DNA from 2 places in the Shewanella sp. FDAARGOS_354 genome. Region 1 is predicted to be linked to the other one. Evidence: predicted binding sites of a transcription regulator. Region 1 holds the regulator's gene; the other holds the start of a gene.
The links. The regulator MetJ, encoded in region 1, represses methionine synthesis genes. The targets are predictions, from matches to a motif close to TAGACGTCTAGACGTCTA.
Positions count from the first base shown of each region.

Region 1 (16,692 bases):
TGAAATAGCCCATGCCGCCACGGCCATCAACGAACTTGAGCGTAATACCGCGCAGATTGACTCGGTATTAGTCGTTATCCGTAATATTGCCGATCAAACCAATTTGCTCGCCCTCAATGCCGCCATTGAGGCCGCCCGTGCGGGTGAACAAGGCCGTGGTTTTGCGGTGGTGGCAGATGAAGTACGTACGCTCGCCAGCCGTACTCAAGCTTCAACCAGCGAAATTCAGCAGATGATTGAAGCCTTGCAACAGAGTGCCAAATCCACCGTCAGTACCATGAATACCAGTACCGCCACCACGCAAAACTGTGTTTCGTTGGTGCACGAGGCGGGGGAAGCGCTCGAAGCCATTACCCAGGCCGTATCCACCATTAGTCAAATGAACATTCAAATCGCTAGCGCTGCCAACGAGCAATGTGCTGTGTCGGCAGAAATCAATAAAAACGTCAATAATATTAATGATATTACGACCAATGCCACCGAGAGTGCCGAGCAAACGGCTCGGGCGGGAGACGAGTTAGCACAGTTGTCGATGCGCTTAACCACACTTCTCGCTCAGTTTAGGATTTAGGATTTAGGATTTAGGATTTAGGATTTAGGATTTAGGATTCAAGCAAAACAAAACGCCGCTAAATAGCGGCGTTTTTTTATGCTGTTAACGTTATACCGCCTTTGGGCGAACCCCTAAGGTATGGCAAATCGCATAGGTCAATTCCGCACGGTTTAAGGTGTAGAAGTGGAAATCCTTCACCCCTTCGCGGGACAACACTTTCACCATATCAATCGCCACGTTAGCGCCCACCAGCTGACGGGTTCCGGCATCATTTTCAAGGCCATCGAACTGCTTATGTAACCAGCTTGGTAAGCTCACATTGGTCATGCCCGCAAAACGCTTTAACTGGGTAAAGTTAGTCACGGGTAAAATACCGGGTACGATTTCGACATCAATCCCCGCCGCAACACAGCGGTCGCGAAAACGCAGGTAAGATTCCACATCGAAGAAAAACTGGGTAATAGCACGGCTCGCACCGGCGTCGATTTTACGCTTAAGGTTAATCAAATCCGCCTGAGCGTTAGCCGCATCTGGGTGCACTTCTGGGTAAGCGGCGACCGAAATATCAAAGTCGGCCACTGAACGCAGCAGGCGCACTAGATCCACCGCAAAGCGAGTCGGTTTTGGGCTGCCCGCAGGCAAGTCGCCACGCAGCGCCACTATGTCGCGAATACCCGATTTCCAGTAATGCTTTGCCAGATCTAACAGCTCTTCATCACTCGCATCCACTAAGGTTAAATGCGGCGCAGCAACTAGGTTGGTTTCTTGTTGAATACGTTCAATCACGCCGTGGGTACGGTCACGCACGCCCGAGTTTGCCCCATAGGTCACAGACACAAACTTAGGATTCAGCGGCTCTAAACGACGAATAGAGTTCCACAGGATCTGTTCCATTTCGGGGGTTGATGGCGGGAAAAACTCAAAAGAAACATTAATATCGCCATTAAGTTCAGACAAACTTTGGTTTAGCGAATGTGAATGTTGTGCGTGATGAAAAGCCATGTGTATTTCCTCAACCGCCCGAGTGCGACACTTATCGCGACTGGTACGACTATTAATGCAGTAGTTTAATCCATACGGACGTTTGGACGTCTATATGTCCATATACTAGAGAAACTGGCTGTTAAGTCAAGCCAAAAAATCCCCCTTTTTGGCATTTTCTTATCCCTCGTTGATCACCTTGATTTTAGTCCTTATCTTCGCCAATAAAAAAGGACTCAAATGAGTCCTTTAAGCTTTTGAATTTAAATCTATTCTTGCAGCAGATCGCGGCAGATCTGTGTTAGATCCGATTGTACAGCTGCTGCCGTCACTTCGCGGCCCGCACCCGGTCCTCGGATAATCAAAGGATTACCTTGATAGAAGGCTGAGCGGATCACAAACACATTATCTCCGGGCGTCAGGTTGGCGTAGGGGTGGCTCGCATCAATCCACTGTAATCCCACCTCGGCTTTAAGGACTGCGCCGCTATTATCCAAAGAGGCGACATATCTCAGCACTTTGTTTTGTTCCGCTGCTGCGCCATATTGCTGCAATAATTCATCATCTAGCTCACCGATACGGGCAAGGAATTGCTCCAACGGAATATCCGCTAAATGGGCAGGTACTAGGGAGCGCAGCTCAATATCCTCAAGCTCGATTTCTAGGCCGATTTCACGGGCTAAAATCAGCAACTTGCGCTGCATATCGCGGCCAGAAAGATCGTCCCGAGGATCGGGTTCGGTAATCCCTAAACCACGTGCTTCAATCACTAATTCCGAGAAGGGTTTACTGGTATCGTAATTCTCAAATAACCAACACAGGGTGCCAGAGAAAATCCCGCCCACGGCTTCAACGCTATCACCACTGTTACGCAGATCGTTTAAGGCGTGCTGAATAGGTAAACCCGCGCCGCAGCTGGCGTTATAGCGCCAGAATAAACGGCGATAACCGAGTTGTTCTTTAAGCTCGCGATAAAAAGGCAGCGGGCCAGAACCCGCGAGTTTGTTCGCGCTGACCATATGGATGCCGCGCTCGAAAAATTCTGGATATTGCAGGGTTAAACTGGCACTGGCGCTGATATCTAATGCAATCAGTTCGTCACAGTTAAGTTGTTCTAATTGTTCAAATAGATGCTCGTACTGCCAAGGAGTCGCTTCTGTATCAAATTCCTGCTGCCAGCTTTCCAGATCCACCCCCGTAGACTTAATCAGGGCTTTACTGGAAGTCACCAGACCGACTAACTCGACTTGCGCTTCAAGCTCTTGATTTAACGAGGGAGAAACTGACTTAAACAGCTTCACCCACGCCTCGCCAATATTGCCCACACCCAGCAGCAATACGCCAATACGTTTACGCGGGCCAGCGCAGCGGCGATGCACTTTTTGCGTCAGCAGATTAACCTGCGACTGTGGCACTAAGGTCACCAGGCTTAAGTCACCACTGAACAAGGGCTTAGCATCGCGACTCAGTAAACGGGCAAAGCTGCGGCGATAATGCTCGGCATCGGCACTCACCAACGCCACTAAACCGAGTTCGGTATTAATTTGCAGATCTTTAATGCCGAGGGCTTCGGCCTGCGCATCCAATAATTTTTGTACTTGTTTTTGGTTTTCAGCGGTATAGGCAAGCTCAAGCCGTTGATGCGCCGATACCCAATGGGCCAGTGGCGTTAATCCCGCCGCCACCAATTGCTCGAGCAGACTAGCGACATCACCCGCAATCTTAAAGCCAAATAACACCACAGCATTTAGATTGGTCACCACGGGCGCACTCGCTGAGGAACTGTGCGGCGCAATCAGGGTAAAGTCGGTATGGGAGGCGTAGCTTGAACGCACAGCCAAACTCACCTCTGTGTTAAACAATGGCTGCAAGGTGCGTGAATGCAACACGGGTGAGCCTAAACGTGCCAAGCGGTCCGCTTCAGCAAGGGACATGCTCTTGAGTAATTTCGCATCGTTGATTTTGTTTGGATCAGCGTTAAAGACCCCTTCAACGTCGGTCCAAATGGTCACGCGCTCAATGTCGGCAAGGCTAGCAATTAAGCTGGCGCTAAAGTCAGAGCCATTGCGACCCAATAGCAAGGTATCACCGCGCTCGTTGGCGCAGATAAAACCGGTGATCACTAGGCGCTCGTTAGGGTGTGCGGCCAGTAAGGCTTGTACTTTAGCGCGGGATTCTTGCACACGGATTTGCGGCACGGCGGCCTCATCTGCCACTAAAATCGAGCAGGCATCCACATGGCTTGCGGCCACGCCCGATTCACGCAGCAGCGCTGCCATCAGGCGCGCCGACCAACGCTCACCAAAACTCACCACATGGTTAATTTGGTAATCGTTGCGTACATCTAAAGATAATAGACTGATTAACTGAGCTTTATCCGTGGTTAAACGTTCGCGTAAATCCCGCGCTTGCTCGTTAGATAATAATTGCTCAATCAAGCCTTGCTGATAGCTGATAAGGACTTGTAATTCTTCTTGCCATAATTGGTTGCTATCGCGCAGGGACAATAATTTATATAAAAAGTTAGTGGTTTTACCCGCGGCAGACACCACCACTAGATCATCACTATGGCCATGGGTTAACAGAATATGGGCGACTCGGCGGTAACAATCGGCATCGGCTAAGCTGGAACCACCAAATTTATGTAAGTGACAACGTGCCATCTATTATTCCTCTACTGACAAGCCGCTACGGCGGCCAATCCTGCTTGAATATCTGCAACTAAGTCGTCGGCATCTTCAATACCAACCGACAAACGTAATAGGGTGTCTTTAATGCCAGCTTCAAAACGCGCCTGCGGCTCCATCGCCCTGTGGGTCATGGTCGCGGGCACGGCTACGAGACTCTCAACGCCACCTAAACTCTCAGCCACGCTGAATAAACTTAACGCATCTAAAAAGGCGACCACTTCGGCCTCGCCGCCCTTAAGCTCAAAACTCAGCATAGCGCCAAAACCTTTTTGTTGCTTGGCGGCAATGGCATGGCCGGGATGATCCGCAAGACCTGGGTAATACACTTTACTCACGACGGGGCTGTTACTCAGTAACTCCACAATCCGCTCGGCATTACTTTGGTGCTCACGAATGCGCACAGCTAAAGTACGCAGGCCGCGCAGGGTTTGATAACTGTCAAAGGCAGAACCGGTTAAGCCTAAGGTGTTCGACCACCAATGTAAGGTCTCACCGAGTTGAGGGTCTTTGGCGATCACCGCGCCGCCCACCACATCGCTATGGCCATTAATGTATTTAGTGGTGGAGTGGATAACGATATCGGCGCCGAGCAATAGCGGTTGCTGCAAAATCGGCGAGAGGAAAGTGTTGTCCACTATCACTAACGCACCTACGGCGTGGCTTGCCTTGGCAATAGCTTCGATATCAACCACCCGCAGTAATGGGTTGGATGGGGTTTCAATCCACACCATTTTAGGCTGCTGGGCAATCGCTTGCTCAAGTGCTTGGCTGTCGGTTTGATCGACCACCAGCAGTTTAAATTGGCCTTTTTTCGCGAGGTTGGTGAATAAACGGTAAGAGCCACCGTAGCAATCGTGGGGCACCACCAGTAAATCATCTGGGCCCAGTAAAGTGGTCACTAAGGTAATGGCGGCCATGCCAGTGCAGGTCACCACACCGGTTGCGCCTTTTTCCAGCTTAGCTAAGGCATCGCCTAAGATGCTGCGGGTAGGATTGCCGGAACGGCTGTAATCAAATTCGCGAGGATTTTTATGACCATCGAAGGCGTAATTCGTCGACAGGTAAATTGGCGGCACCACGGCGCCATATTGAGTATCGCTTTCGATACCCTGACGCACTGCCAATGTGGCTAATTGACGCTCGGTCACTAATTTGCCTGCGGTCATCGGGAACTCCTAAGTTCGCAAAGAGATGTCTGGACGTCTAAATGTACCTAAGCCCAGTGGCATCGTCAATAGGCGTTAAGACGCTTAGACGTCTAAACATAAAGAAATCTGTTTGCAATCGCTAAGAAATAGTAGCAATAATTTGACTGTAATCTGTAAGGGTTTAAAATCTGCCCCGAATTTAGCGTTATAACAGGTGAGTCAATGACTGAATGGAATGGGGAATACATCAGCCCCTATGCTGAACATGGCAAGAAGAATGAACAAGTAAAGAAAATTACTGTGTCTATTCCGCTCAAAGTGCTAAAAGTCCTCACGGATGAACGTACGCGTCGTCAGGTCAACAACCTGCGCCACGCAACGAATAGCGAACTGTTGTGCGAAGCATTTTTGCATGCCTACACCGGCCAGCCTCTGCCTGATGATGCCGATCTGTCGAAAGAGTGCCCAGACAGCATCCCCGCTGAAGCGAAGCGGTTGATGGACGAAATGGGGATCGAGTGGGAAGACATGGAATAACGCTTAAGCGTCCATAATCCTGCCGTAACTAATTATTAGGGATCGTTAATGCTCATCAGGCGTGGTGGGTTAAAGTAACGATCCCTATTTTGTTTTGATGGAATCCTATGTTCTCCTTGATCGATCCACAAACGCTTGCCATCGCGTCTGTGATTGTGTTTTTAGGTGCCCTCACCCAGAGTCTAATTGGGTTTGGCTTAGCCGTGGTCGCCAGCCCGCTGCTGTATATCGTCGATCCCCAATTAGTGCCTGCCCCCGTGATTGTGATGGGATTTTCCATCGCGCTACTCACCCTATTGCGTGAACGCGGCCATTTAGAATTCAATGGCTTGCAATACGCGCTCATCGGTCGAGTGCCCGGTGGCTTTATCGGTGCTAGCCTATTACTGTTTGCGCCGCAGCCGATTCTTGGTCTGGCGATTGCCGCGATTGTGACGGTTGCCGTGGTGCTCAGTTTGTATAAATTCAGCCTGCCGGTGAACAAAGCGACGCTATTTGGCGCGGGAATCGTCTCGGGGATCTTTGGCAATATCGCCGCCATTGGTGGCCCTCCGATGGCGATTTTATTGGCGGGTAAGGATGCTTCGCAGTTTCGCGCGGCGTTATCGGCCTTCTTTATCTTTAGTTCGACCATTGCCTTGGCGATTCTTGGGGTGACGGGCCTACTCGAAATCAAGCACTTTTGGCTGTCGCTAATGCTATTGCCCTCGGTCTTTTTAGGCTATCTCGTGGCGGGCAAACTGGTGGGAAATGTGGATAAACATAAGACCAAGATGGCGACCTTAGCCCTCTGCGCTATCAGCGCCTTAGTGCTCACGGTCAAATCAGTGATTGAGTTATTACCGCAATAACCTCCTGCCAATTGCAGTCAATCGCAGCCATAAAAAAGCACCGTTTAACGGTGCTTTTTGCTTGCAGGGATGCGTGTTGTAACCCATTTGAGTATCACTTAATCGCATTAAAGTAATACTCATATTTGTTGCGCTAGTTTGAATGCCATGGGTTAGAGCATTCGCTAACATCACTTAGCTCAGGTAACTTTGGCCCGCATACACAATAAAGTGTCTTAGCGCGAGCACGCCGGTTAAACTGGCACAGGCCACCATAATCATTGCGCCCTTAGTGTGGCGAGTCGCTGCGGGAAGCAGCATAAACAGCAATGGCACACCAAAGCCAATCCCCACGACACCAATCCAGAATACGCTTGCCCACACGCCAGAGGTGAGTGATGCCAGCGCCGCAGCCGCCGCACCGCCCTTAAAGTACAAGGCGCAGAACAACATAAACAGGAACATGATTTCGATGGCCATCACTGGCAGCTCTAAGCCATGCATTTTAGCTAAGGTCTTGTCGTGGCTATCGGTTTTGAACATCACCAGCGCCAGCACCGCATTGGCCGCCGCACCCGCTGATAAACCAGATACCAAGAACAGTGCAGGCAATACCGCAGTATTTAGCATCGGATAGGCATTCATCGCCGAGATTAAGAAGCCAGTGTAAGCGCCCACACCAATGGCGAGGACAAACAATAGCACTTCAATCAGCTTTCTAAAGGGCATCAGCAGCTTAGCGATAGGCGCGAGGAAACCTAAGCCCCACTTGGGCAAATCGTCACGCAGTACTAAAATCGCGTAGGCAAATGCCAAGGGTGAGTAAGCCAGCAGCGCTAATACCCCAATCGCCATAACGGACTGGAAGTTGTAGTTAATTAAAATCAACCAGAAGTGGAAAGGCTTAGTTAAATCAAACACTAAACAAGCTAAGCCTAAGCTGATTGCCACAGGGCCAATAATCGCCGCGGCCTTGAGGATATTGCTCTCAACTTGTGTTTGTTCTTGATTGAACCAACGCAAACCAATGCCAATCAGCAAACTTCCGGCGGATAAACCCGCCATAAACAAATACACGGCGATGACCCAGTGCCAAGTGACGGGATCATATTGCGCCATATCGCCCCAAGTATTGTTCATAATCAAATCCCCCCTCTTTTGGTAGGAACGCGATATACCCTAGGTTTAGTGCCTAAATGGGTCTTATCTTGGTAAGTGATCTTAGTGTTGAGCAGTGTGGCCACTTCACTTTGTGGATCGTTAGCATCGCCAAACACCAAGGCATCGGTCGGGCACACAGTCACACAGGCAGGCTCTTCACCCCGGGCCAAACGCGTGTCCTTACAGAAATTACACTTGTCAGCCACTTTGGTTTCGGGATTCATAAAACGCACTTTGTAGGGACACGCCGCCACGCAGTACATACAACCCACACACTTGTCGCCGTGGATGGAGACAATGCCATCTTCGCCCACATAGGCCGCGCCCGTTGGACACACCTTCACACAGGGCGCATCTTCACATTGCTGACACGACACTCTGTGGTACTTAAAGTGCAGATGAGGCATTTCGCCATAAGGCCCTTCGACTCTCACCTGCAAACGGGTCACCCCTTCTGGTACGCCGTTTTCACTGCGGCAAGCCACGTTACAGGCTTGGCAGCCGATGCACTTGTTCTCATCGTGCACCATCACATATCTTTTCGTCATTTGAGCCTCCAATTAGCGTTTTGCCAGCGTGACGCCAGTGGTGTGTACCGTCATGCCACACACAGATGCGGTAACGTGGGGCAGTAAGTTTCCGCAGTGGATACCTTTGCCTGTCGCTCTAACCAACTCTTTGTTTTTAGAGCCAAAGCCCATATAAGCAAACACGGTATCGGGGCGAATGCCCGGGGTGACTAACGCATGACCTTCCTCTGTACCTACGCTGCTGGTTAAGCGGATAGGGTCGCCATTGCTGATACCTAATTTGCTCGCGGTATCTGGGTGAACCCATACAGCGTTATCCGACATCAAATTTGCCAGCATGGGCACATTGTGGGTCGCGCCATTGGTATGCACCGCCACCTTACCTTGGATAAAGTAGAGTTCATTTGGCTTTTTAAGCTGCACTTCGCGGAATTTAATGACGCCGCGTCCTGGCGCCATGGCTTCAACCTTGGCGGAGGTCAATTCAATCTTGCCGCTTGGGGTTTTAAAGCTGAGTAAACTGCCGTAGGTGCCGTCTTCATCCGCAGGTTTGGCATTGGCATAGGCCTTGGTAAATTCGGCGACCATTTTAGGTTCACGCAACATAATCGGCTTACCGAAGCTGACAAAACCTTCGTCTTTGATCCGGCGCAGCAGCTCTGTGTCGCGGTTTACCTGCAATAGTTGCAGGGTCTCCATGTTTTCCCATGGATAGAATTCACTCAACCCTAGCTTATGGCCGATATCTTTAAAGATTTGCCATGAAGGACGAGTATCACCTAAGGTTTCGACTACCCGTTGGCGCACATAGTAGGCAGGGTTTTTACCGGACTTGTCAGCGATTTCCTCATCGCGCTCAAGGTAGGTAGACTCAGGTAGAATCACGTCGGCATAGGCCGCGGTTTCACTGATATACACATCGCACACTGCAACAAAGTCGAGCTTTTTCAAGGCTTCGACCACACGCGCTCTGTCGGTCATGGTTTGCATTGGGTTAGTACGGGACATCACCCAGCCATGTAACTGATAAGGCACCGCGCTTAAGGTCGCATCGAGGACGGTTTGATAAACCCCGCCCGCTGACCACATCATGGCGTACTGTTCTTCCACTTGGTCGATACGTTTTGCCTCAGGCTTTGGCATATCTTTTACGCCGGGCTTACCCAGCACGGGGGCCACATTTTCACCGGCGAGCTTGTTATAATCGCCAGGCTTTTGACCCAGGTAGATCCCGCCCTTACGCTCGATGTTACCAATCAAGATGTTGGCAGCGTAAAGCGCGCGGCGCATTTCAAACTCTTCGGTGGTAAAGGTGGCTCTGTGACCAAAATCCACCACCGCATGGGGCGCTTTAGCCGCATATTCACGGGCAATACGGCGAATATCTTTGGCGGGCACATCGGAGATCGTTTCGGCCCACTCAGGGGTATAGGCTTTTACTTCGGCGGCAAAGGTGTCAAAGCCTTCGACATAACGCTCAACAAAGGCCTTGTCGTAAAGATTTTCTTCAATCAAGACATGACATAACGCTAAAGCGACCGCTACGTCGGTGCCGGGACGGATTGCATACCACTCATCGGCTTTGTCGGCGACGATAGAGAATCTTGGCTCAAACACCACCAACTTAGCGCCTTTATCCATTTGCGCTGCCATCATGCCACGGGTTTCGGACATGTTGATGCCTTCGTACAGGTTATGGCCGAAGTTAATGATGTATTTTGAGTTACTTAAATCGCGTTTCACCTTAGTGCCAAACATGGCCTTGGCGGCAATTTCATAACCACCTGGGCAAGTAGATGCATGGGTAAAGGTATTTGGGCTGCCAAACGCTGTGGCGAGATGGAATAAGTGTTTTTCTTGCGAACCGGATTTAGAGGAAAACGCCACCGCCTCAGGGCCGTGAGCTTGCTTGATTTTAGTAAGATTATCGGCAATCAGTTGATAGGCTTCATCCCAACTGATTTCCGCCCATTTACCCTCGCCACGCTCGCCAACCCGTTTTAGCGGTTTAACAATCCGCTGTGGATCGTACAGCAAACTATGGCCAGCACCACCACGGGCACAGACTTTACCGCCAAAAGCTTTAGCTGCCTTGTTACCGCTAATGAAGACGTTTTTACCTTCAATCACCCGCGCTGAAATCGGGCAGCGGGTTGAACACATCTCACAGATACTGGCAATTTCTTTGCCCATGCCCTTTAGCTGCTTACTCTCTAATGCCGCTAAGCTGCCCGGCAATAAGCTAGCTAATGCACATGTTGCACCGCTGGCCCCTGCGCCCTTTAAAAAGGTTCGCCTATTAAGCTCAATCATGGTTACCTCCATCACACTCATCCACCCTTATGCACCAATTGGCACACGCAAACTTAGGCTTTGGGTCACCACTGCGGTGAAACACTAAATTTGCTCACAGGTTTTTAGTTATTAATGCCAATGCCCTAAGACGCGCTGGCATTTTGCTGTTCCAGAGTGATTGTTATCCCGAAAGAGGTAGGCGGCTATTGTGGTAAACCACATAGGCAAGTTTGGTGTGATCTATGGCAACTAAAAGTTAAAATTGTTCTAAAAATTCGTGAATAAGATCAATAGTGTTGATTGGCCATATCGATGCGTACGCTTGAGGTGTTTTTACAATACGCACCACAATAAAAAGTTATCAAAAAACCTAAAAGCAATTTTAAAAACAATAAGTTAAAAAGTGATACCGCGATATCGCTGTCACAATAAACCCGTTCATTTAAAAGGATAAAATGCCAGCACCTATTAGCGCGAACAGGTGCTGATATGAGGTTGGTATAAGGTCAATCCACCAAGGTAATATCTAAGCCATTTAATAGCCGAATCGCTTCATCGCGGCTAAACTTGGCACCTTTAATTTTGTTGTTAAAAATATCAATGTCGTAATCGGTTGCCTCGGAGAAATCCGCCTCCATTAACTCGGTACGGCCAAATAAGCTGTGGCGAAAATCGCTGTAACTAAAGTTAGCGCGATTAAACTTGCCCTCACGAAAATCTACATCCTGCGCCTTACAGCCCTCAAGTACCATTTCATCGAGCTTAAGGCCCATAAAAGAGCAGTCGTTTAAGATGCAGGTTCTAAAGCTAAAAGGTGCCGCAAAGGATAATCTCGGCCAAGCGGCACGGGTCCAGTCTATGCCGACCAACTTACATTCTTCAAAACTCACACCGTTAAATTGGCTTAAGGGCACCTTGAGCAGGCTTAAATTACAACCCACAAAGCGGCACTCGATAAACTTGCAGTTACGGAATGTGCTGTCGCTAAATTGGCAATCGTGGAACTCGCATTCTTCAAACTCAAGGTCCTGCCACTGGGTTTGGCATTCGGCTAAGGCGATAAATTGCTTCGAGAAAAAATACCGCCCTTCGGAGGCGGCGCGCGCCATCATCGGCGTTTTGGGTTCAGTCATCTACTACCTCGATATGTTTTATTTATGCCTTATGTTAGGGTCTGATGGGCAAACTGTGTTTTTCAATTCACAAAAAATAGGTGTTAACACAAAAAGCCACGCGGTATGGGGGCTTAGGCACTCGCTTTATTCAGGCCATCAATATTACCCCGATTTACTGAGCTAACTGCATGCCTATATTGGGATTAATGTCATTCTAAGGCTTAGTGAGTCACACTTTAAACTCAACTTCCCGGCTCCTCGGCTCAGGGTTTATGGGAAGTATTTTCTGCTGCCACATTGATCCCATCCCAATTTACACCGACACGCCGCACAGATGTGCATAAATAGCCGTGGAAAATTTTGCGAATAAAGGTAAAATGGCGCCACTTTTCGCGGCTGTCTAACAAGGTTCTCTCGGATTAATGGTTAGCCTTTTCGAGCAAAATGGCACGGGGGTTCCCCGCTTGAGCAGACCAGTATTACTCTGGCGCCAACCTTGCTCTGCGTTTCATTTTCACCCCATATCTAGACAAACGTTATTCTCCCCATCGCCCGAAAATCCACTATTCGCTTTACGCTTAACCTTCACCAAGGCTTTACGCAAACTGAGCAATAAGCTATTGGTCAATAATAAAAAGGTGGCTAAGCATCTTATGCTTAAGCACACCGCAACGAATAAAAAACTCGTCCCTACACTCTCTATCCAAAGGAATACTCGTCATGAGTCTTGCTGATTCCGTATTAGCCGTAAACAACGATTTGCCCATCCGCACCGATAGCCCAGTTCATAGCGGCAAGGTACGTAGCGTTTACTGGCTAACCGACGCCGACAGCCGCCGTTTAATCAAAACCAAGGGCTACAATGTGCCCGAAGATACGCCGCTTGCCATTATGGTAATTAGCGATCGCATCTCCGCCTTCGACTGCATCTTCCACGGTGAAGGCGGATTAAAAGGCATCCCAGGTAAAGGCGCGGCATTAAATGCCATTTCTAATCATTGGTTTAAGCTATTTGCCGAAAATGGTTTAGCCGACAGCCATATTTTAGATATTCCGCATCCCTTCGTTTGGATAGTCCAAAAAGCCCGCCCAATTAAAGTTGAAGCCATTTGCCGCCAATACATTACCGGCTCCATGTGGCGCGCCTACTCCAAGGGCGAGCGCGTATTCTGCGGTATCACCCTGCCAGAAGGCTTAGAGAAAGATCAAAAACTGCCAGATTTGCTGATCACCCCTTCGACCAAAGGCATTTTAACTGGGATCCCCGGTGTACCCGCGCAGGATGATGTGAACATCAGCCGCAGCGATATCGAAGCCAACTACCAAGCCTTTGGTTTTGAAAAGGTAGAAGATATCGACCTGTACGAGAAGCTGTTAAAAGATGGCTTTAAGGTGATCTCAAAGGCACTGGCCGACCTTGACCAAGTATTTGTGGATACCAAGTTCGAGTTTGGTTATGTGACCGATAAAAACGGCAACTCAAAACTGATCTATATGGATGAAGTGGGCACCCCCGATTCATCTCGCATTTGGGACGGCGCCGCCTACCGCGATGGTAAAATCCTTGAAAACTCTAAGGAAGGTTTCCGTCAGTTCCTGTTAAATCATTTCCCAGATCCGGATATTCTGCTCAACAAGGACAGAATGCCAGAGCGCGAAGCCCTCGCCCGCGATAATGCCCTGCCATTAGAGGCGATGATGCAAGTGTCACGCACTTACACCGGCATTGCCGAGAAGGTGACCGGCGCAGCAATTCCGCTGCCAGCCAATCCTAAGGCAGATATTATTAAGATCCTACGGGAAGAGTATGATCTGATTGTTTAATCAGATTTCGATGAGGTAGGGAGTTTTCCCTTAACCCCAGAATGTAGAAAAGGCGCTTAGGCGCCTTTTTAGTTTGAGTCATTTAAACACTTAACCAATACAATACGGATAATTAAGCACTGTCATTCCAGTGACACGCCGTGAACTCATCCATGAGGGCTCGACGACGGCATCCATGCCGTCAACGGTCACTTACATGCCAATGCTTAATTCAACCAACTCTTCAGTAATCTGTATGCCTTTTCACAAGCATACACTTTGCAAATTTAACAATGGGTGGCTAGTTAACTTATATCTGAACAAAATAGTACATTGGCCTTGCTAAACTCGAGGGGACCATATATGTCCCATCTTTTCATGCATATTCACCTACACCTGATTGTTCTTGAATGACTTTTAACTGTTTAAGTTGAGTACCATCAAATTTTACGAATTCAAGAGCTTCAACTAAAGCAGTTACTGCGATTCCTATTATTTGGTTTCTATATACAGAAACCATTGATAAGTCTGGTCTATGCCCAAGGGAAATCGCATCACCTACTGTGTGATCTCTTATCAAAGCTTCAAGATTTCCATGTGCACTGCGGCAGAGGTGAACGTAAAATCCCGAATACAAATTATGCTCACCCACTAATTTGAATTTTTCCCAGATCTTCAGGCTATCATCCTTAACGGTTTTACCTGCCATTTTAACTTTGAAGATTTCAAACGATTTGTTCATATTTTCAACGTGGGTGAAGCTAAGCTTTGTACACATTAAGTCGATATATGACTCTAAAGCACTGCGCATTATTATGGGCACTGAAGCAACTCTATCCCTTTTACAAAGCTCGTAAGCATCTGAACATAACTCTGTCACACGAATAGCTAGCAACAACACATATTTCTGTTGCAAGTCATAATGCTCAATCTTAGAAAATGCTTCAAATTGCAGACGACTAATTTCTAACCATTTATCCATGGACTATCTATCCTACATGTCATAAGCGTGATTACTACTTATAGTTTGGTTCCCAAATTAGTGTAACTAAAACAGTAAATCCGACTCGACTAGAAATATCCAAACTTTTGATGACCTAGATTTTTGGGGTTTAGGTGGTTTCAGCGTCTTACATTAGACACTGTTGGTCAATCAGGTCATGCTAGTTTAGGAAGATAGAACATGCATAACTCTTTTGGAGTTTAGCGCCAACGCCGAGTTCACAGAAGTGCACCTCCCCTCGGAGTTGCCGCAGGGCATTTGCGGTCGTTGCGTGAGCGAGGCATGGATGCCGAGATAGCGTCAGTCGAATCAGGGACGAGCGTCTGACGCGATAGCATTAGAACGCTTAATGCCCAAGGGGCTTTCAACTCCGTTAGGGGCGTCTTGGCTGATGTGAAAACAATAGGCAAGGAGGATAGGACGAGCAGTCCTCCTTGGTCGGGTGTGGGGTGAAGCCCCACGACTTTGACTTTGACTTTGACTTTGACTTTGACTTTGATTTAGCTTTCTAACAGAACTGATGAAACTTAAGCAATTTGATGTGCTAGCACGAACGTAAGGACTAACATCCCAAGTTGTCACACCTTCAACCCAAGGTTAAATCTTCACACAGACAAACAGCGCATTACCTGAGCTTAAATCCCATGGGACGATTTTTTCATAATCGTGTTCAAAGATATGCACTTCAAAATATGGCGCGAGTAACGCTTGCAGCTCCGCAAAACTGGTGGCGACCATAGTGTGTTGGTCTTGCCATAATTCAGTTTGATGCAGCGCAATCTCGGCATCGGCGTCTACATCAGTGAGTTGAGTAAAAGGCTGCTGACGCTTTGCAATGCTTAGATTTAACGACTGGTTTTCACCTTGACCACTGTAATGCCAGCCAGATTCAAAGGCAAAATGGTGCCCCTCAAACTCGGCAAAATGCTTAATCGATAAGCGGTTATCAATGCGGTGCTTATCAACCGAGTTAAAACAAAATATCCCACCGTCATTCAGGGCACTGTGCACACTGGCGATACAACTTTTAAGGCGCTCTATGTCCGCACTGTAATGGATGGAATATAAAAAACAGGTAATTAAATCAACTGGCTGCTCAAGATAAAAGGCGGTCATATCTTGCAGATTAAACTGGGCCTCAGGGCAACGACGCATGGCCATATCGAGCATCGGCTGATTAATATCTAGGCCACTACACTGATAACCAAGGTCGATAAAATGCCGTACATGTGGGCCAGTGCCACAGGCTAAATCAAGGTGTTGTTTACCATTATTCCCTAAGAACTGATGCAATCGATGGATGCTCGCACTCTGTTGTTGATAGTTAATATCGGAGCACATTAAATCGTAATAACCGGATAGATCGGTATAAAGCGCGTTAGAAGACATAGCAGCAAAGAGAAGGCATGGGCAATTAAGGGTGGCGCATGATATATCAGTTAGCCCAGAACCGATACACACAATTCCACAACCAATCTGAGTGCAAGGCACTTGGAGCACATTAATTCAATAAAACAATGCTACAGCGCAGCATAACAATCTAAGGCGTCAAAGGTAGTTAAATACTCGAGTTGGGGTTTGGCGAAGTAGTAACCTTGAAAATAATTAATACCACGGCCAACAAGATAGTCTAACTCCGCTTTACTCTCGACCCCTTCGGCCAACACCTGAGTGTTAAGTGTGCTACAAATCCCGATCACCTCATCGATAACAAACTGTTTTTGTTTGTCTAAATGGATATCTCTGATCAACTCCATATCGAGTTTTAATACCTGAGGGCGCAAAAATTCTAACCAACTCAAATCAGCGAAACCACTGCCAAAGTCGTCGATGGCGGTGATAAATCCCCGTTTAGCGTAACTGTCAAAGATACGGCTCAATTTGGCTCTATCGACAATTTGCTCACCCTCAGTGACTTCAAACATGATGTTATGAATATTAAAACCAAAGAGGTCGGCCGCTTCAATCGAGGCGCGGATACAGGTTTCAGGGTTATAAACCGCATTAGGTAAAAAGTTGATACTTAATATTTTATCAAGGCCAAGC
Region 1 covers NZ_CP022089.2:4,296,792-4,313,483, reverse strand. Annotated here, with positions in the region: gene CEQ32_RS19455 (methyl-accepting chemotaxis protein) at 1-571, shown strand, start outside; gene metF (methylenetetrahydrofolate reductase) at 662-1,555, opposite strand; gene CEQ32_RS19445 (bifunctional aspartate kinase/homoserine dehydrogenase II) at 1,804-4,197, opposite strand; gene metB (cystathionine gamma-synthase) at 4,209-5,372, opposite strand; gene metJ (met regulon transcriptional regulator MetJ) at 5,595-5,909, shown strand; gene CEQ32_RS19430 (sulfite exporter TauE/SafE family protein) at 6,017-6,760, shown strand; gene nrfD (NrfD/PsrC family molybdoenzyme membrane anchor subunit) at 6,935-7,879, opposite strand; gene CEQ32_RS19420 (4Fe-4S dicluster domain-containing protein) at 7,882-8,448, opposite strand; gene phsA (thiosulfate reductase PhsA) at 8,461-10,743, opposite strand; gene CEQ32_RS19410 (pentapeptide repeat-containing protein) at 11,232-11,858, opposite strand; gene CEQ32_RS19400 (phosphoribosylaminoimidazolesuccinocarboxamide synthase) at 12,561-13,664, shown strand; gene CEQ32_RS19395 (hypothetical protein) at 14,020-14,625, opposite strand; gene CEQ32_RS19385 (class I SAM-dependent DNA methyltransferase) at 15,244-16,035, opposite strand; gene CEQ32_RS19380 (EAL domain-containing protein) at 16,167-16,692, opposite strand, start outside.

Region 2 (16,692 bases), 1.8 Mb from region 1:
CGATAGCAACGCCAGTTCTACCAAGGTTAACTTACGCGCTAAAGTGTCGCTATTAATGCCTGTACCGCGCCCCACACAGTCAGCTACATCTAATTGCATAATCGCCGCCATAATTGCCGCGGCAGAGGACGTGTTGCCAATCCCCATTTCACCAAACGCAACCAGATTACAGCCTGCTTGATGGTGACGCTCAATAAGCTCGCGCGCCATATCAAAGCCCTTATCCACACTCGTTAAAGGCATGGCTGGCTCCAAATGAATTGCAGCAGTACCCGCGCCAAGACGTTGATCGATAATCCCTTCTAGCCCCTCAACGGGTGTCAAAATACCGCAATCGATCACTTCAAGCGTAAAACCTAATTGGCGACAAAACACATTAATGGCCGCGCCGCCGTGGGCAAAGTTTTGCACCATTTGGTGGGTGACTTCACTTGGGGCAATCGAAACCCCTTCAGCGGCAATGCCGTGATCCCCTGCAAATACCAACATGGTCGGTTTGACTATCTGCAATTGTTGTGGCCCTTGAATGCGAGCAATTTGTAATGCTAAGGATTCGAGTTGTCCCAATGCACCTGGCGGCTTGGTCTTAAGATCGATTTTTTGTTGAATAACCTGATCCTGCGCTTTACTCACAGGCTCGATTTGAAATGACAGGCTTGATTGAGACATTCACACTCCAGTGACTAATTCGATTTCAATAACTCGTTCGATTTCAATAACTCGTTCGATAACAACTACGACGCATACAGCGGCTATTTTCCATACGCACTTAGTACTAAATTAGCTAATCCTCTGCGAAAAACGCGAGTTCAATTAGTTGCGCCGACGCAAAATCAGCAAAAAGAAAAAACTACCTATCGAGGCGGTGATAATACCAACGGGCAGTTCTTGATTACCCAGTAAACATCTCGCGAGCACATCAATCCACACCATAAACAAGCCGCCCACTAACGCGGTGAGCAAAATGGGCTGACGCCCGGGAAATAACAAGCGCACAGTATGGGGGATCATTAATCCAACAAAACCTATGCCACCACAGGTCGCCACTAAAACGGCGGTAATTAGCGAGCAGAGCAATAACATATTGAGGCGTAATTTAGGTACATTCACCCCTAAGGTGTGAGCCGTTTCATCCCCCGCCTGCAGGGCCATAATCTGCCGCTTCCAACCGAGGATGATAAAAAAACTTACCAATACAACGATGGATGGCAAAATTAAGAGCGGCCAACTGGCCTTAGCAAAACTGCCCAAACTCCAAAAAAGCACTGATGCCGTGGCCTGCGGGCTGGCAAAATACAACAGCAAGCTGGTTAATGCGCCAAACATAAACGATGTTGCCACCCCAGAGAGCAGCATGCGCTCAACTTGGCTGTTGAGCCCAAGCCCTGACAACGCGAGAACAATAAGAACGGATAAACTGGCACCAATAAAAGCGCCGAAAGGCAAACTAAACCACAGGAGCCCAGCAAACATTCCCGAGCCACTAAAAATCCCCGAATTGGCAATAACGCCAGCATTACCGAATAGACCAGAGCCAGTAAACAAGGTCAGCATCACCACAGCGCCAAAGGAGGCACCTGAACTGATGCCAAATAAATAAGGGTCAGCAAGGGGATTGCGAGTTACGGTTTGCAGCACACTGCCCGCTAAAGACAGCCCCGCCCCCGCCACAAACGCGAGCAATATCCGTGGCAACCTTAATTCCATCACAATCCGCTCCGTCATCGAGGCGGTAGTTGACGCACCGTCGTTGGCGAAAAATTGATTGAATAATTTAATAAACACATGCAACACATCTAAAAAGCTGATATTTGCCGCGCCAAAACTGGCGGCCGCAATCGGGGTCAGCAGGGCAAAACCCACCAAGCCAAGAATCAGCCATTGCTGGCGGGTTAATGGCGTTAAAATATGGGTTAAAGGATTCATCATTATCAGCTTAAACGTGTGAATCATGGCGTGTTTATCTCCCCGTTGATGTTATGGGGAGCGGATACAACCACATCATCCGTCGGTGATTTTTGATAACCATAAAAGTAATTAATTAAAGGATTGGCATGTTGTGGATGGGGCATCACTTGAGCGCAAACACCAAAAACTTGGGCAATGCGCTCCTCTGTTAATACCTCACTCGGCGTGCCCATGGCGCTCACTTGCCCCTTATCCAGTAGCAGCAAACTATCACACAGGGCACTTGCTAAATTCAGATCATGAATAGAGGCAATGACACTAATGCCAAGGCTTCGAACCAACTCCAAAATTTGTATTTGATAGCGCACATCGAGGTGGTTTGTGGGTTCATCTAAAATCAGTAACTGAGGTTGTTGCACGATAGCGCGGGCAATCAGTGCCCGTTGTTTCTCACCGCCGGAGAGCCTTTCATATTGCTGATAGCGCTTATGGCTAAGACCTACCTTTTCAAGCGCCTTGATAATTTTTTCACTATCACCGCTGGAATTAGTATCGAACATCCCTTTGTGGGGCGTGAGCCCCATAGCAACGAGTTGCTCTGTGGTCATATCAAAATAGTGCGGCGTATCCTGCTGCACCACAGCTACTTTGCAGGCAAATGCCTTGGGCGAAAGCTCGTTAATGTCCTGCGAAAACAAACTGATTTGCCCCAGAGTTGGGCGAATAAAACGATATATACAACGCAGTAAACTGGATTTACCCGCACCGTTAGGGCCGATTAATCCCAGCATTTCACCGCGTTGTAGGGCAAAGTTAATCCCTGAAAGAATGGTTTTGCCTTCGATGGTCCAACTTAATTGGCTGACATTGAGTGCCACATTAGCTAGCACCGCCGAAGATTGCACATCTGTTGACGTGGAAGGCTTCATTTAAAGCAGCTCCCACAGGCATATTTTGTACCCAAACCCAGTAGCACCATGGGCCACAGGGCGAAACGTATCAATATCATTTTCTGCTCCCTCGAGTCACCCGCTCGAGAACTAAGGCTGCACGCAGCGAAAACAGAAATAGGCAGGTCTCCTGACTTGTAGCAAAGAAGGTTCTAGGTTCTAGGTTCTAGGTTCTAGGTTCTAGGTTCTAGATTCTAGGCTCTAGATTCTAGGCACTTCTTTTAACTACTCACAGTTGCGGGTACAGTTCGGGCTGGCTGATGGGCAGCACCCCGATTCCCTATTATGTTTGGGTTGATCCGGCGTTTATAACGACTATTGCCTTAAGCGAATAGCGCAGGATAAAGCGAAATTCCCAACACCTATTTCTGCGACATTTAAACTTAGCGAACACCATGTGCTATCTCGCTCAAACGTCAGGGAAAAGCATTATCCTATATCTTGCTCATTAGGCAATGCAGTTTAAATCAGAAAATGTTCATCATCCCATTTAGCATGAGATTTCAAACTCAATCAGCATGGCCCGATGGCCAGTCTAAGCGCCAGTATCGAGTCCCATGTTTATCTTCGAGTACATTAATCGTCACCACCGCGGCAACCGGTAAAGTCAGTTGACTGTAAAACCCTACCGTTCTCACCGCCCCCAATGCTCTTGCCATTAAATGACGGATCACCCCGCCGTGGGTCAAAACCCAGATATTGGCTGTGGGTGCATCGGCATTACACTCGCCGTGGGCCTGTTCATCATCCAACGCCAGCAGGGCAAACTCTTTATTGAGGATCTGCTCTATTGCGCCATCGATACGAGCCTCAAAACTTGCCATCGTTTCACCATTGGGCGGCGACACGGTCCAAGGATCTTGCCAATAGGCCGCCATGCGCTCGCCATCCTGTTGATATAACTCATCGAGTAAGCGACCATCCCAATCGCCAAAATCCATTTCTTGTAGATCCTCCAGTAGGTTGACCTCAAGCGGCGAAGGCGTTGGTGCAGCTAAATGTGAACTCTCAGACAAGCTGGAATGCGGCTCCAGCGCCAACTCCTTGGCAAATTCAGCGCAGCGCCTTGAGGTGGAGCTGTAAATACCGTGGCATTCACTGGCCTGCAAAGCGACTGCTGCCAACATCTGCCGCCAGCCCTTCTCGCTCAGTGGAACATCGACTCTGCCACGTAAAATAGCCCCGCCCTCGCATTCCCCATGGCGTAACAGTAATAAGCGAACTTGTTTCATATATGCCTTTTAAAAATCTTAGGACCTAAACTCTAGATTCTAGATTCTAGATTCTCGCTCCTAATGACTTTCACCTTGCCCTGACAATCCGATGTCGCGTATTATGGACGTCTATACGTATAAATGTCCAAACCATAACGAACGACATTCAATAATAAAATGCAATTTACCGCAGAATTGCATATTTTTGGACTCAACTTAGCTGTAGTAAAGGTAATCATTTATGGCGATATCTCTCCATCGAGCCAGCCAAACACTGGCAGACATTCGCAACCAGTTGTCAAAGCGCATTCTGATTTTAGACGGCGCCATGGGCACTATGATCCAAGGCTACAAGCTAGAAGAAGCCGATTACCGTGGCGAGCGTTTCAAGGATTGGCATACCGACGTTAAGGGCAATAACGATCTTTTAGTGCTCACGCAGCCACACATCATCAAACAAATTCACACCGACTACCTATTAGCCGGTGCGGATATTATTGAAACCAACACCTTTAACGCCACAACTATCGCCATGGCCGACTACGATATGCAGTCGCTGTCCGCCGAAATTAACCGTGAAGGTGCGCGCCTCGCCCGTGAGGCCTGTGATGAAATCGAAAAAGCCACGGGTAAACCACGTTATGTCGCCGGTGTGTTAGGACCCACTAACCGTACCTGCTCTATCAGCCCCGATGTTAACGATCCCGGATATCGTAATATCCACTTTGATGAGTTAGTGACCGCTTACTGCGAATCGACCCGCGCCCTGATTGAAGGCGGCGCCGATATCATTATGGTCGAGACCATCTTCGATACCTTAAACGCTAAGGCCGCATTATTTGCCATCGAAACCGTGTTCGATGAACTCTTTGGCGCTAACTCGCCAGCACGTTTGCCAGTGATGATCTCCGGCACTATTACCGATGCCTCGGGCCGAACCCTTACCGGACAAACCACCGAAGCCTTTTATAACTCCCTTCGCCATATCAAGCCGTTATCTATCGGCCTTAACTGCGCCCTTGGGCCAAAAGAGCTGCGTCCCTACGTTGAAGAACTGTCACGCATCGCCGAATGTTATGTGTCGGCGCACCCTAACGCGGGTCTACCAAACGAGTTTGGCGGTTACGATGAAACCCCAAAAGACATGGCCAGCGTTATCCAAGAATGGGCCCGTGAAGGCATGCTCAACATTATTGGCGGCTGCTGTGGTAGCACACCCGAGCATATTAAGGTCATTCGCGAAGCGGTGGAACCGTTTGCCCCGCGCGTATTACCCGAGATCCCCGTCGCCTGCCGTTTAGCAGGTTTGGAACCGCTCACTATCGACGCCCAAACCCTGTTTGTGAACGTGGGTGAGCGCACCAACGTTACTGGCTCGGCCAAATTTTTAAAGCTGATCAAAGAAGGCAAGTTCGAACAGGCGCTCGATGTCGCCCGTGAACAGGTAGAAAGCGGCGCGCAGATCATCGACATCAACATGGACGAAGGCATGCTCGATGGCGTGGAGGTGATGCATAAGTTCTTAAATCTTATCGCCTCTGAGCCAGATATCAGCCGCGTGCCGATTATGATCGACTCCTCGAAGTGGGAAGTGATTGAAGCGGGCCTCAAATGTATTCAAGGCAAGGGTATTGTTAACTCTATCTCCCTCAAAGAAGGCGAAGAGAAGTTTATCGAGCAGGCAACCCTCGTTAAACGCTACGGCGCGGCGGCCATTATTATGGCGTTCGACGAGCAAGGCCAAGCCGATACGAAGGCGCGCAAAGTCGAAATCTGTACCCGCGCCTACCGCGTGCTGGTCGATAAGGTCGGCTTTCCGCCCGAAGACATTATCTTCGACCCGAACATCTTCGCCATTGCCACGGGTATCGATGAGCACGATAACTATGCTGTCGATTTTATTGATGCCATTAAAGAAATTAAGGCCACCCTGCCCCACGCGATGATTTCGGGCGGGGTATCGAACGTGTCGTTCTCCTTCCGCGGTAACAACCCAGTGCGTGAGGCGATTCACGCAGTATTCCTGTACCACGCGATTAAAGTCGGTATGGATATGGGGATTGTCAACGCGGGCCAGTTAGCGATTTTTGACGATATCGACCCAGAGCTTAAAGTACGGGTCGAGAACGTGGTGCTCAACCTGCCTTGCCCGGTTGAAGGCTCGAGCAATACCGAGCAATTGCTTGATATTGCTGAAAAATTCCGTGGCGATGGCTCAAGTGCCGCTAAAAAAGAAGATTTAGAATGGCGCTCATGGCCAGTTAATCAACGTCTCGCCCATGCGCTGGTGAAAGGCATCACCGAATTTATCGACGAAGATACTGAAGCGGCTCGCCAAGCTGCCTCCCGTCCGCTGGATGTGATTGAAGGCCCGCTAATGGACGGTATGAATATCGTCGGCGACCTGTTTGGCTCGGGTAAAATGTTCCTGCCACAGGTGGTCAAATCCGCGCGGGTGATGAAAAAGGCCGTGGCCTACCTCAATCCCTTTATTGAAAAAGAAAAAGTCGCAGGTCAGTCGAACGGTAAGATTTTGATGGTGACCGTAAAAGGCGATGTGCACGATATCGGCAAGAATATTGTCGGCGTGGTGCTTGCCTGCAATGGCTTTGAAGTGTTCGATTTAGGCGTGATGGTGTCAGTAGAGCGCATTCTTGAGGCGGTGAAAGAACACAATATCGATATTATCGGCATGTCAGGGCTTATCACCCCAAGCCTCGATGAGATGGTGCACAATGTGAAAACCTTCCACCGTGAAGGGCTCACCATTCCAGCGATTATCGGCGGCGCTACCTGCTCGAAAATCCATACTGCGGTGAAGATTGCGCCGCATTATCCCCATGGCGCGATTTACATTGCCGATGCCTCGCGCGCAGTGCCTATGGTCAGCAAGCTAGTCAGCAATGAAACTCGCCAAGCGACCATTGATGAAACCTACGCCGAGTATGACGATATGCGCACCAAGCGTTTATCCCAAGCTAAGCGTAAGGAAATCGTCTCGCTAGAGGCCGCCCGTCAAAACCGCTGCCAGCACGATTGGGCCAACTACACCCCATTCAAACCTAACGTGCTCGGTCGCCAAGTATTTGAAGACTATCCATTAACCGATTTAGTCGACCGCATCGACTGGACGCCCTTCTTCCGCGCATGGGAGCTGCACGGTCATTACCCTGAAATCTTAACCGACAAAGTAGTCGGCGTTGAGGCGCAAAAGCTGTTCGCCGATGGTCAGGCGATGCTTACAAAAATCATCGAAGAAAAATGGCTCACCGCCAAGGGCGTGATTGGGCTATTCCCCGCCAATACCGTCAACTTCGATGATATTGAGCTGTACACAGATGAGACTCGCACAGAGGTTGAGCTGACCACCCATCACCTGCGGATGCAACTTGAGCGGGTCGGTAACGATAACTTCTGTCTGGCCGATTTTGTCGCGCCCAAAGACTCAGGCGTTGCCGACTATATGGGCGGCTTTGCGGTTACCGCAGGCCATGGGATTGATGAGCATATCGCCCGCTTTGAGGCGAACCATGATGACTACAACGCCATTATGCTCAAGTGTTTAGCCGACCGTTTAGCCGAAGCCTTTGCCGAGCGGATGCACGAGCGCGTACGTAAAGAGTTTTGGGGTTATGCCGCCGATGAGCAGCTCGATAACGAGGCGTTAATTCGCGAAAAATACAAGGGCATTCGCCCTGCACCGGGTTACCCCGCTTGCCCGGATCACACCGAAAAAGGCCTGTTGTGGGAACTGTTAAAGCCGAATGAAACCATCGACTTAAACATTACCGAAAGCTACGCCATGTTCCCTACCGCCGCAGTATCGGGCTGGTACTTTGCCCACCCGAAATCCCGCTACTTTGGCGTGAGTAATATTGGTCGCGATCAGGTGGAGGATTACGCGAAGCGTAAAGGGATGACTGTTGCAGAGACGGAGAAGTGGCTAGCGCCAGTGCTTGACTATGATCCCGAGTAATCGGGATTTAGATTACGCTAACGCGGTTTGAGATCTAAGATCGGTCTTGCGACCGAAAAGGTCGTGGGGCTTCACCCCACACCCGATGTTGCTGGTTCGTTTTGCATTGCGAACTAGCAACCATATCGCTGTAAGGTGATGATGTAACTCATTGCCTGCCGCAGGCTTTAGCACTGTTACCCCAGTGACACGCCGTGCATACATCCTTGTAGGCTCTACTAAAACATCCATGTTTTAGAAGGTCACTGGTGCAACAGTGCCCTATCTGGTGTACCCATTACGCTCTGCAAAAATTGCATGGGCTAATTCAGAAAAAATCATCATATAAAAGACTTATTTCGCGCTTATTCGAAAATCACCGATTTTCATTCGCCCCTTCCCCAAAAGCTACGCAGACGTACTGTCTGCGTCACGCGCCATTTTTCAATAAAGAGTCTTCATCGCCCTTCAGAAACTTCGCAGGGGATGGGTGAACTTCTGTAAGAGTAGAGTTAACTTTTTGCATTCAAAAAGCTATGCATCTCCTGTTATTTCCGTTCTGGAATTCCATTTCACACAAGGATAAATAGAGTTAACGAGGGGGATTAAAATGTGACTGAAGTTGCTTGATTCGCTCTGGGATCAAATCCATTTTATTGTCGGTGTTTAACTCATCACAATTTTCAGCGACAACCCGTTCTACGCCAGTTTCATCAGTAAAATAGAGTTTTTCGCAGTCGCATCTCAGTTTAGCGATGAGCGGCTTTTCCGCTTTAGCTTGGCGAACCTCGGCAACCCAGCAGGAATCAGCACAACCGCAGGAATGATAAATCAGCTCCTCACCAGAGACAGGCCAATCCAGCTGATATTCGCCTGCCAGCGCATTACTCACACATAGCACAAGAGCAAAGAATACGAATAATAGATATCGAATCATTTTTAATCATCCAAGGCTTATCTGAGTTCCTTAAGGACTAAGCATTAAAGCACCTTATTTAATGCTTAACCTAAGAATAACCAGAAATTTACGATCGCGCACTAACAATGGATATCCATTTTATTCTGCGGATTTAGCAATGGGTGTCTAATCAAACTTTTATCAATAACCAAATAAAATTAATGGCTTCACCTAAAAACCAAAACTAAATAACTAATAAATAAGAAAACAGCTTAGTAAAAACTAATTCCTAGCGATTTATTCATGCTGACATAAGAATGTGATTTTTAATTTTATAAATCCTATCAACAATATGATCAAAATCGGCCCCACCAATAAAAGAAAAAGCGAGATTTTTTATCGACTTATTATTTATACCATCTCTTATTTTATAAAGGCATTTATGAAATGCTCCTGTCGAACAGAACTGACAAGTAATAATTTCACCGCCAGAGCACATTCCATTAAGAGAGTTAATACTTTTTAAAATTTCGACTGAAAAAGATTCAACCAACCACTTACCCTTTGAAATACTTTTTAAAGTCATTAAGTTTGGAGACAAGTCAAGATGAGCAGCAAATCTATCTAGTTCATCAATCTTACTTAAAATAGCATGTTGAATTTTAACATCATTTAGTCTACCTGTTGGGTAAGAATAAAAGAATATTGACTTATATTCAGAATCCAAAGAAGCTCTTAATGCTTCGAGTGAAAAGTAATATAAACTTAGTAGATTTTTTTCCACATCCTTAAAGATCTTAACACAAAGATCTTCATTAATTAAACTCTTACCAGCCTTAGTACATAAACAAAGAATATTATGCAACACATCTTTAGAAACAAAATAACTTTCAATAGAGTAGTATTCAAGTACCAATATCGGTTCCAAAGCAGGCAATTCATTTCTATAATCCCTAACATCCTTATCGATAATACCTAAAATGTGTTCATCCAGCTTATACTTGCTATTTTTAATATTGTTAAGCTCTCTTATAGCTGTAATAACCTGCTCACACCCTTCCGAATACCCTTCAATATTTTCAACAGCATAAATTTCTACTTCGAATGGAACCCTTGCCGATAACTGATTATAAATAAGAATATCATCCATCCCTTCAACAATTATTGCTGGAACACCTGTCATTACAGCTTCATTGAAGATTTCATCTATTTCATAAAAATTTCCTGACATTTACGATCTCCAAACCTTCAGTTCAGAAAGGAAATTCGGATTTCTCTTAGCTAATGCCGGAGAATGAGAAGCAACAATAATTTGAGTCGTAGGTAACAGAGCTGAAAAAATAGACATCAACTCTCGCTGCCACTTTATATTCAATGATATTTCAGGCTCATCAATAATTAAAAAATTACGATCCTGCCCCTCAAAAAGAACCAAAGCTAAAAAAGTTAATATATGTCTTTCCCCACTTGAAAGCTCGTTTACAGTATGGTGCTCACCATCAATTTCAACATAAACCTCCCTACCATTAACAAATAGTTTTTTACCATCTATTAAATATCCATTAAATTTGTCAACCAATAAGTTAATAGAACTTAAAACAAGCTTTTCAACTTCCAATTCATCAATCATATTTTCAAAAAGTTGACTTAGTAATGAATGTCCTAGTATTTTATCTAGCTCACCCTTCTGGTTAATTTTATTTAAAATATTAACAATTCTATTTTTAAAGTTATTATCCTCACCATCATCAAGAGCCTCTATAATTCTATCTTTATTTTCCAATATCCTTTGCCCTAACACTTCACTATTTGAAACTTTTGTTGAAGGGTTACTATTTTCTATATCGATAGCAACTGACAAGGTATCAAATAGTGCGCTTTGAATTTTTCGTGTAGCTGTGAACCTAGCTATCCTATAACGTTGCAACAAAAGCTCTTCAATATTTTCAATCTTAATATTCTGTAAATATAAATGATGCTTTCCAAAGTCAATTTCAGGCCTTCTATTTCTATATTTAACAGCATTTCGCCTTCTAATAAAGAATGATAACTCCTCAGATAATTCAAAAATTTTCTTTCTCTGAAAGCCAACTGAACGAGCTTCGTTAAAAAAATCATTATTTTTATTGAAATTCATAAAAAAATCATAGAATAGCTCAGGATCAATATTCACAGCCTGAGTGCTTACACCTCGTTCAACACCTAAAGAAAGAGATCTGGAATTTTGTAAAAAACTATTTTCAAATTCTTCCCAGTTAAAGACCCCATCATCCATTGAGACTATAACATCTCTTACATTACCACCATCAGATATTTTACATTCAATACGATTAACACCTAATGCCTTTAATGAACTTTCATCTTGAGAAAGAAATGCGCTAATAGCTTTTAAAAATGTTGTTTTCCCACAACCATTATCACCGAAAATAATAGTAACATTATCATCAGAAAAATTAACACTAGCAAATCTATCTCTTGATTTAAAGTTGTGAAATGTTATTTCATCAATTCTCATAAAAACTCCATTTTTTTAAAATTAAAACTTAAAATGATTAAAAACCAATCAAGATAACTATTAAATATTAAGTAAAAACTAAAATCTATTGAATATTTGTAGAATCATAAACTCTATCAAATTCTGCTTTGGCATCGGCTTTATGGTTTAGACAGTTAACCATATGCTCATCTGACTTATAGTTTTTGCAGTCTTCGGGGACGATATAGTATTTGCGCCATGCTTCGGCTTTACGTATGCGTGCCGCTTCATTTTGCTGAGCGATACGTTGCTGTTCCGCAGCCCGCTGAATTGCAATTTGTTGCTGTTGATATTCAATAATCTTGCGTTCTTTTGCGGCTTGTTGGCGAGCAAGTTCAGTTTGCTTTTGTTGCATAGCAAACTCATTAAGCCCTTGCGTCAGGCGGTATTCGATATAACTCAAATAGCCAATTCGCACTAACAAAGTGACCAAACCCGCTAACAAGATCCCTAAGGTAATTTGTAAAACTGATTTCATTCCAAAATCCATTTCTATTCTGAACAGCTCTTTTCATCAGAAAACATAAATACTACGGGATACACCAGAACTGGCATTGTTGCACCAGTGACGTTGAGAAAAATGGGCAGGTCATAGTAATACTAACCTGCCATTCCTGTGCTTTACATTCCATGAGTCATTTCTGGTTATTTAGCAAACTTGCATCCACTGTTTAGCAATTAGAGCTTTAACAATTAAAGAATGTAGCATAATCAGTTTAATCTAAACTCTATTGCACCAATATCAATGACTTTTGTTCCATTGTTATCACCGTCAATTGGTCTTGCTACACCATATAAATCGACATCTACGTTTAACGGCACACCAGCATCAATTACCGGTGAGTTACTAAAAGGATATCCATTATTATCAAGTAAAGGATCGGCAAAAAAAGTATTCACTTCAACTTGTTGGTCCTGCATATCTATATACACCCCCCTAACATCATTAACTATATTATTACTTAAGTTAATGCTGCTTCCAGAAGCAAACTTATACAAAGTACTAGCATACGAAGCATTATCAATTAAATATCTAGATTTTGAAACGATATTGTTATCGATTGACATTTTATAATATGGCTCATCAAGCCCATAATAAATAAGCTTCACTACAGATTCTAGCCCAAGAAAAGTATTATTGTAGATTTCTAATTCAGAGGACATACTTGCATTAAGAAACTGACATCCGAAATATAAATCAGGCGCATCCAAAAGATTGCCAAAATATATATTATTCACTAGTCTAGTCTTAGTATTTTGTGCAACAGCATAATTACCGCTTTCAATCCTAGGGCAATGGTAATCATCATCCAAATTACTAGATACGTAACCATTATCGAGAGCCTTACCTATCAATATATTTTGTTCAAAAAGCATCTCTCCGCTATTTAAAATGGATACTGACATGAGGTTGTTTGGTGTACCATCAAATAAATTACGTGTAATAGCACCTCCACTACCCTCTACCTTTATATAGTGATTAGCTAAGGTAAAACCATTTACACTACTATTTTTATCAATAATTAAACTTGGTTGCCAAAATGAAGTTTCGCTGCTATAAAGCTTAGCACCTTTAGATTCCGCCTCTAATAGCGTTTGTTTTTTAGATAAATCTAAATCACCAATATAAATTCCTGCCGGAACATTAACTTTTTCACCATCGGCCGCCATATCAATCTGTTTTTGTAATGCTTCTGTAGATTGACCAACCACTATTGGAAATGGTATTGAAGATAACACTTTATCACCAGTTATAGAGCTGAGTGAATTGAATACTAACTTCCCTTCCCCTTGACTATCTCCCCTAATATCAAGTGTAAAACTATAAGCCCATTGATAGTCTTTAAAAACAATTTCGTTTCCAACCAAACAACTATACTTTTCATGGCTATTAACACATTCGGCACTTAATAATGTGATATTTTCCGGTATGTCCAGTCTAATTTTATTGCCGGTCACAGGATCAAAGCCACCAAATTTAGATTCTTGCTGATGAATTGTAAACGCTAGCTTTTGTGAAGTACCAACTAATTCCATCATATACTCTTGACGGTTATCAATCCACAATCGATAAGATACATCAGCAGCATGTCTTGCAACATCAATTGTTGCTTGGTTATTCGACAAATCCTCATCATGTCCAAGATGCTGTATTTTTGCAGTGATAACACTTTTAATCTCTGCTCCATTTGCTGTGTCAGCATTTAAATAGATCTCTTGAACAGCTTTATATCCTGGTGATATATTATCCCATTTACAGGTCAGTTCGAGCCGATTATCTGTTAAAGTACAAAAATTGGAATGAGCATAACTATCGCTATCAAAATAAACAGGAAGAGATGTTGAGTAGGTCGTCAACACTGTTCCGCTGTCAGTTGATTTTACATCACTTTCGACTTCAGCTTTTACGATAATCTTTTTAGAATAGCCTTGGGTTTCATGGGATAAAGTAACTCCGAGATCAGCAATTTTAGGAAGTATTTTTTTATCGTTAGGATGACCAAAAGATAAGAACTCTTGCAAATTTGTAAAGCCATCACCATCTAAATCTTGAGTCGCATCCAAAGCCGATGTTGGATTTAAACCAAAAGCCAACTCCCAACCATTAGTTATTCCATCGTTATCCGCATCCTCAAATGAGGTCAATATGGAGGGTTTATAGTATTCCTTTAAAAAAGCATATTCTTTATTTACCATGCCACTATGTAGCATAATTTTATAATAGGTGTAATTAGAGATTATGTTTCCTCTTAACTCCTTATAGAATTCAACTGAAAATGTAGCTTGACTACTGTTACTTCCCCTAACAACAAACTCACCACTTTCTTCATAGGCATGTACCATAGTGTTAAGTTTAAATAATTCATTCGTTTGGACATCCCAGAACCCTAAAGATGAATCGAATACGCGACCTTGTATCCTAAAACCATCATTTCCACATAACACCATCTCATTACCAGTTCTAATAAATTTAAAATTTGAAAATAAGATTTGTTTTTTATTATTTACATCTGAAAACATTAAATTATATGTTGCTTCAGTTTTTGCACAAGTTAAGTCCTGCTCTACATATTGTGCAGTACCAGCAAGTAAACTGTGACCTAAAGTACCTTTTACATCAACATCCTCAAAAATCACGGTACTATCAATAAGTATTCCATCGGTGGAAAATCGGTTTGCTCTCACAGTAGCTTTACCGTTAGTTGTCATACCATCTTCAACGCAATTAGTGAAAGCAATATTTTTTTCTTTATCTGAGCTTCCATTCGAAATTTTAATCGTTCCACCACCAGAGCAAGTCGAACCCAGTTCGCCACTTTGATCGTTATAGTCCGGTAGTAATTCAGGAATGAGTGTAAAGATGTACTTGTACACTTGGCCTAATGTTTCTGTATTCAATGGAGCTGCAGACTCAATACCTGCATATTGGTCTTTAATATTGATAAATTTAGACAAGGGATCTTTGGTGACAGGAGGTGGGGTAGGTGTTTCTGCTGAAGAATCTCCACCACCGCCACCACATGCTGAAAGACATAAACACAAAAGGGGTACAAGTGCATATTTCATATCATAACATCCATTTATTTGATTTTATTAAATTATTTAAAATATTCGGATAGGTATAACTTTCATTGTTTATAACTGACACTGAGGTTAAAAAAATTGGACAGGCACTTTTATGCCTTAACAATCGACCTATAACACCTGAGCCGAAGGAATACACCACCCCCTCGGAGTTGCCGCAGGGCATTTGCGTTCGTTGCGTGAGCGAGGCATGGATGCCGAGATAGCGTCAGTCGAATCAGGGACGAGCGTCTGACGCGATAGCATAAGAACGCTTAATGCCCAAGGGGCTTTCAACTCCGTTAGGGGCGGCAAGGGAGATCCAAGAGGGAATTGCTGTTGATCCCCTCTTGGTCGGGTGTGGGTTGAAGACCCACGACCTTGATTCACCTCGGCCGAAAGGCCGCTAAATAACCAGTTCACTACTTTGTGAACCGACAAAAATCTTTCCATGGCTACCGCACTTGGCCAACACCCATTAGCCAAGGGATTGCACTGCTGTAATGCTTTTATAGAATCTAGAATCTAGAATCTAGAACCTAGCACCTAGCACCTAGCACCTAGCACCTAGCACCTAGCACCTAGCACCTAGAGTCTTATCGCATATTGTTCAGGAGGTGTTCTTGCGAAATAAAGACACATCTTCCTGATGCAAGTGAACTGAATCGAGGTCACGATTAAGTTTCATCCTTGTTAAAAACCTAAGATAACGTTGTGCTGAACATCTGTCTACCACTTTCACATTACAAATTAGATAGTTAAGTGATGACTTAAGTTTATTTGAACGGATGCAGGCTTACTCAAGCCCACAAAAAACCAAGGGGCCCATAGGCCCCTAGTTGATAGCGTGTAAAAGTGCCTTATGCCGTAGCTAACAAAGGCTGATTTTTCGTTTTACGCAGATGATAAGCAGTGAAGAGCACAAACCACAGGGCGCTTACGGCGAATCCAGCTAAGGTTGAATGCATAATCCCCATGGCCAAATAGCCTAAGGTGGCGCCAAAGGCGATGGCTAACGCATAGGGTAGCTGGGTCATCACATGGTCAATATGGTGGCAACCTGCCCCCGTGGCCGACAAAATACTGGTGCTGGAAATCGGCGAGCTATGATCGCCAAACACTGAACCCGCGAGCACTGCGGCAAGCATTGGCAGCATTAACGCGATATCGCTGGCAGCGGCCATGTCGCCAGCCAGTGGCAACATAATACCAAAGGTGCCCCAACTGGTTCCGGTAGCAAATGCCATGGCGCAGGACAACACAAACACCACCGCAGGCAACACTTCAATTGGCAAGTTACCGTTGGCGAGGGAGGCCAGATATTTGCCAGTCTCAACATCGCGAACAACCGCACCAATCGCCCAGGCAAACAGCAAAATATTAATGGCGGGTAGCATGGCCATCACGCCTTGCGGGGCGGCTTTAAGCCAGTTTTTAGCACCCAATTTTAACCGCAGCGCAAGCAGAATTGACACCGCTAAGCTGCACAGCGCGCCATACACTAGCGAGGAGCCCACATTGGTGTTTTCAAAGGAGCCAAGTACGCTAAATGGCAGCTCTTTTTCATCCAATACTGCCGCACCAGAGGAAATCATAAAATACACGGTCGCGCCGGTGAGGGTTAGGATCGGCAATACCATATCGATCATGCCACCGTTACTTTCTTC
Region 2 covers NZ_CP022089.2:2,519,422-2,536,113, forward strand. Annotated here, with positions in the region: gene cobT (nicotinate-nucleotide--dimethylbenzimidazole phosphoribosyltransferase) at 1-669, opposite strand, end outside; gene CEQ32_RS11460 (FecCD family ABC transporter permease) at 814-1,953, opposite strand; gene CEQ32_RS11465 (ABC transporter ATP-binding protein) at 1,950-2,837, opposite strand; cobalamin riboswitch at 2,961-3,192, opposite strand; gene CEQ32_RS11470 (histidine phosphatase family protein) at 3,368-4,090, opposite strand; gene metH (methionine synthase) at 4,314-8,048, shown strand; gene CEQ32_RS11480 (hypothetical protein) at 8,620-8,964, opposite strand; gene CEQ32_RS11485 (DUF4435 domain-containing protein) at 9,227-10,156, opposite strand; gene CEQ32_RS11490 (AAA family ATPase) at 10,157-11,440, opposite strand; gene CEQ32_RS11495 (hypothetical protein) at 11,526-11,939, opposite strand; gene CEQ32_RS11500 (choice-of-anchor Q domain-containing protein) at 12,173-15,028, opposite strand; gene CEQ32_RS11505 (Na+/H+ antiporter NhaC family protein) at 15,886-16,692, opposite strand, start outside.
Region 2: a site for MetJ is predicted at 4,195-4,212, ahead of metH (methionine synthase). Genes of this name have one in related genera too.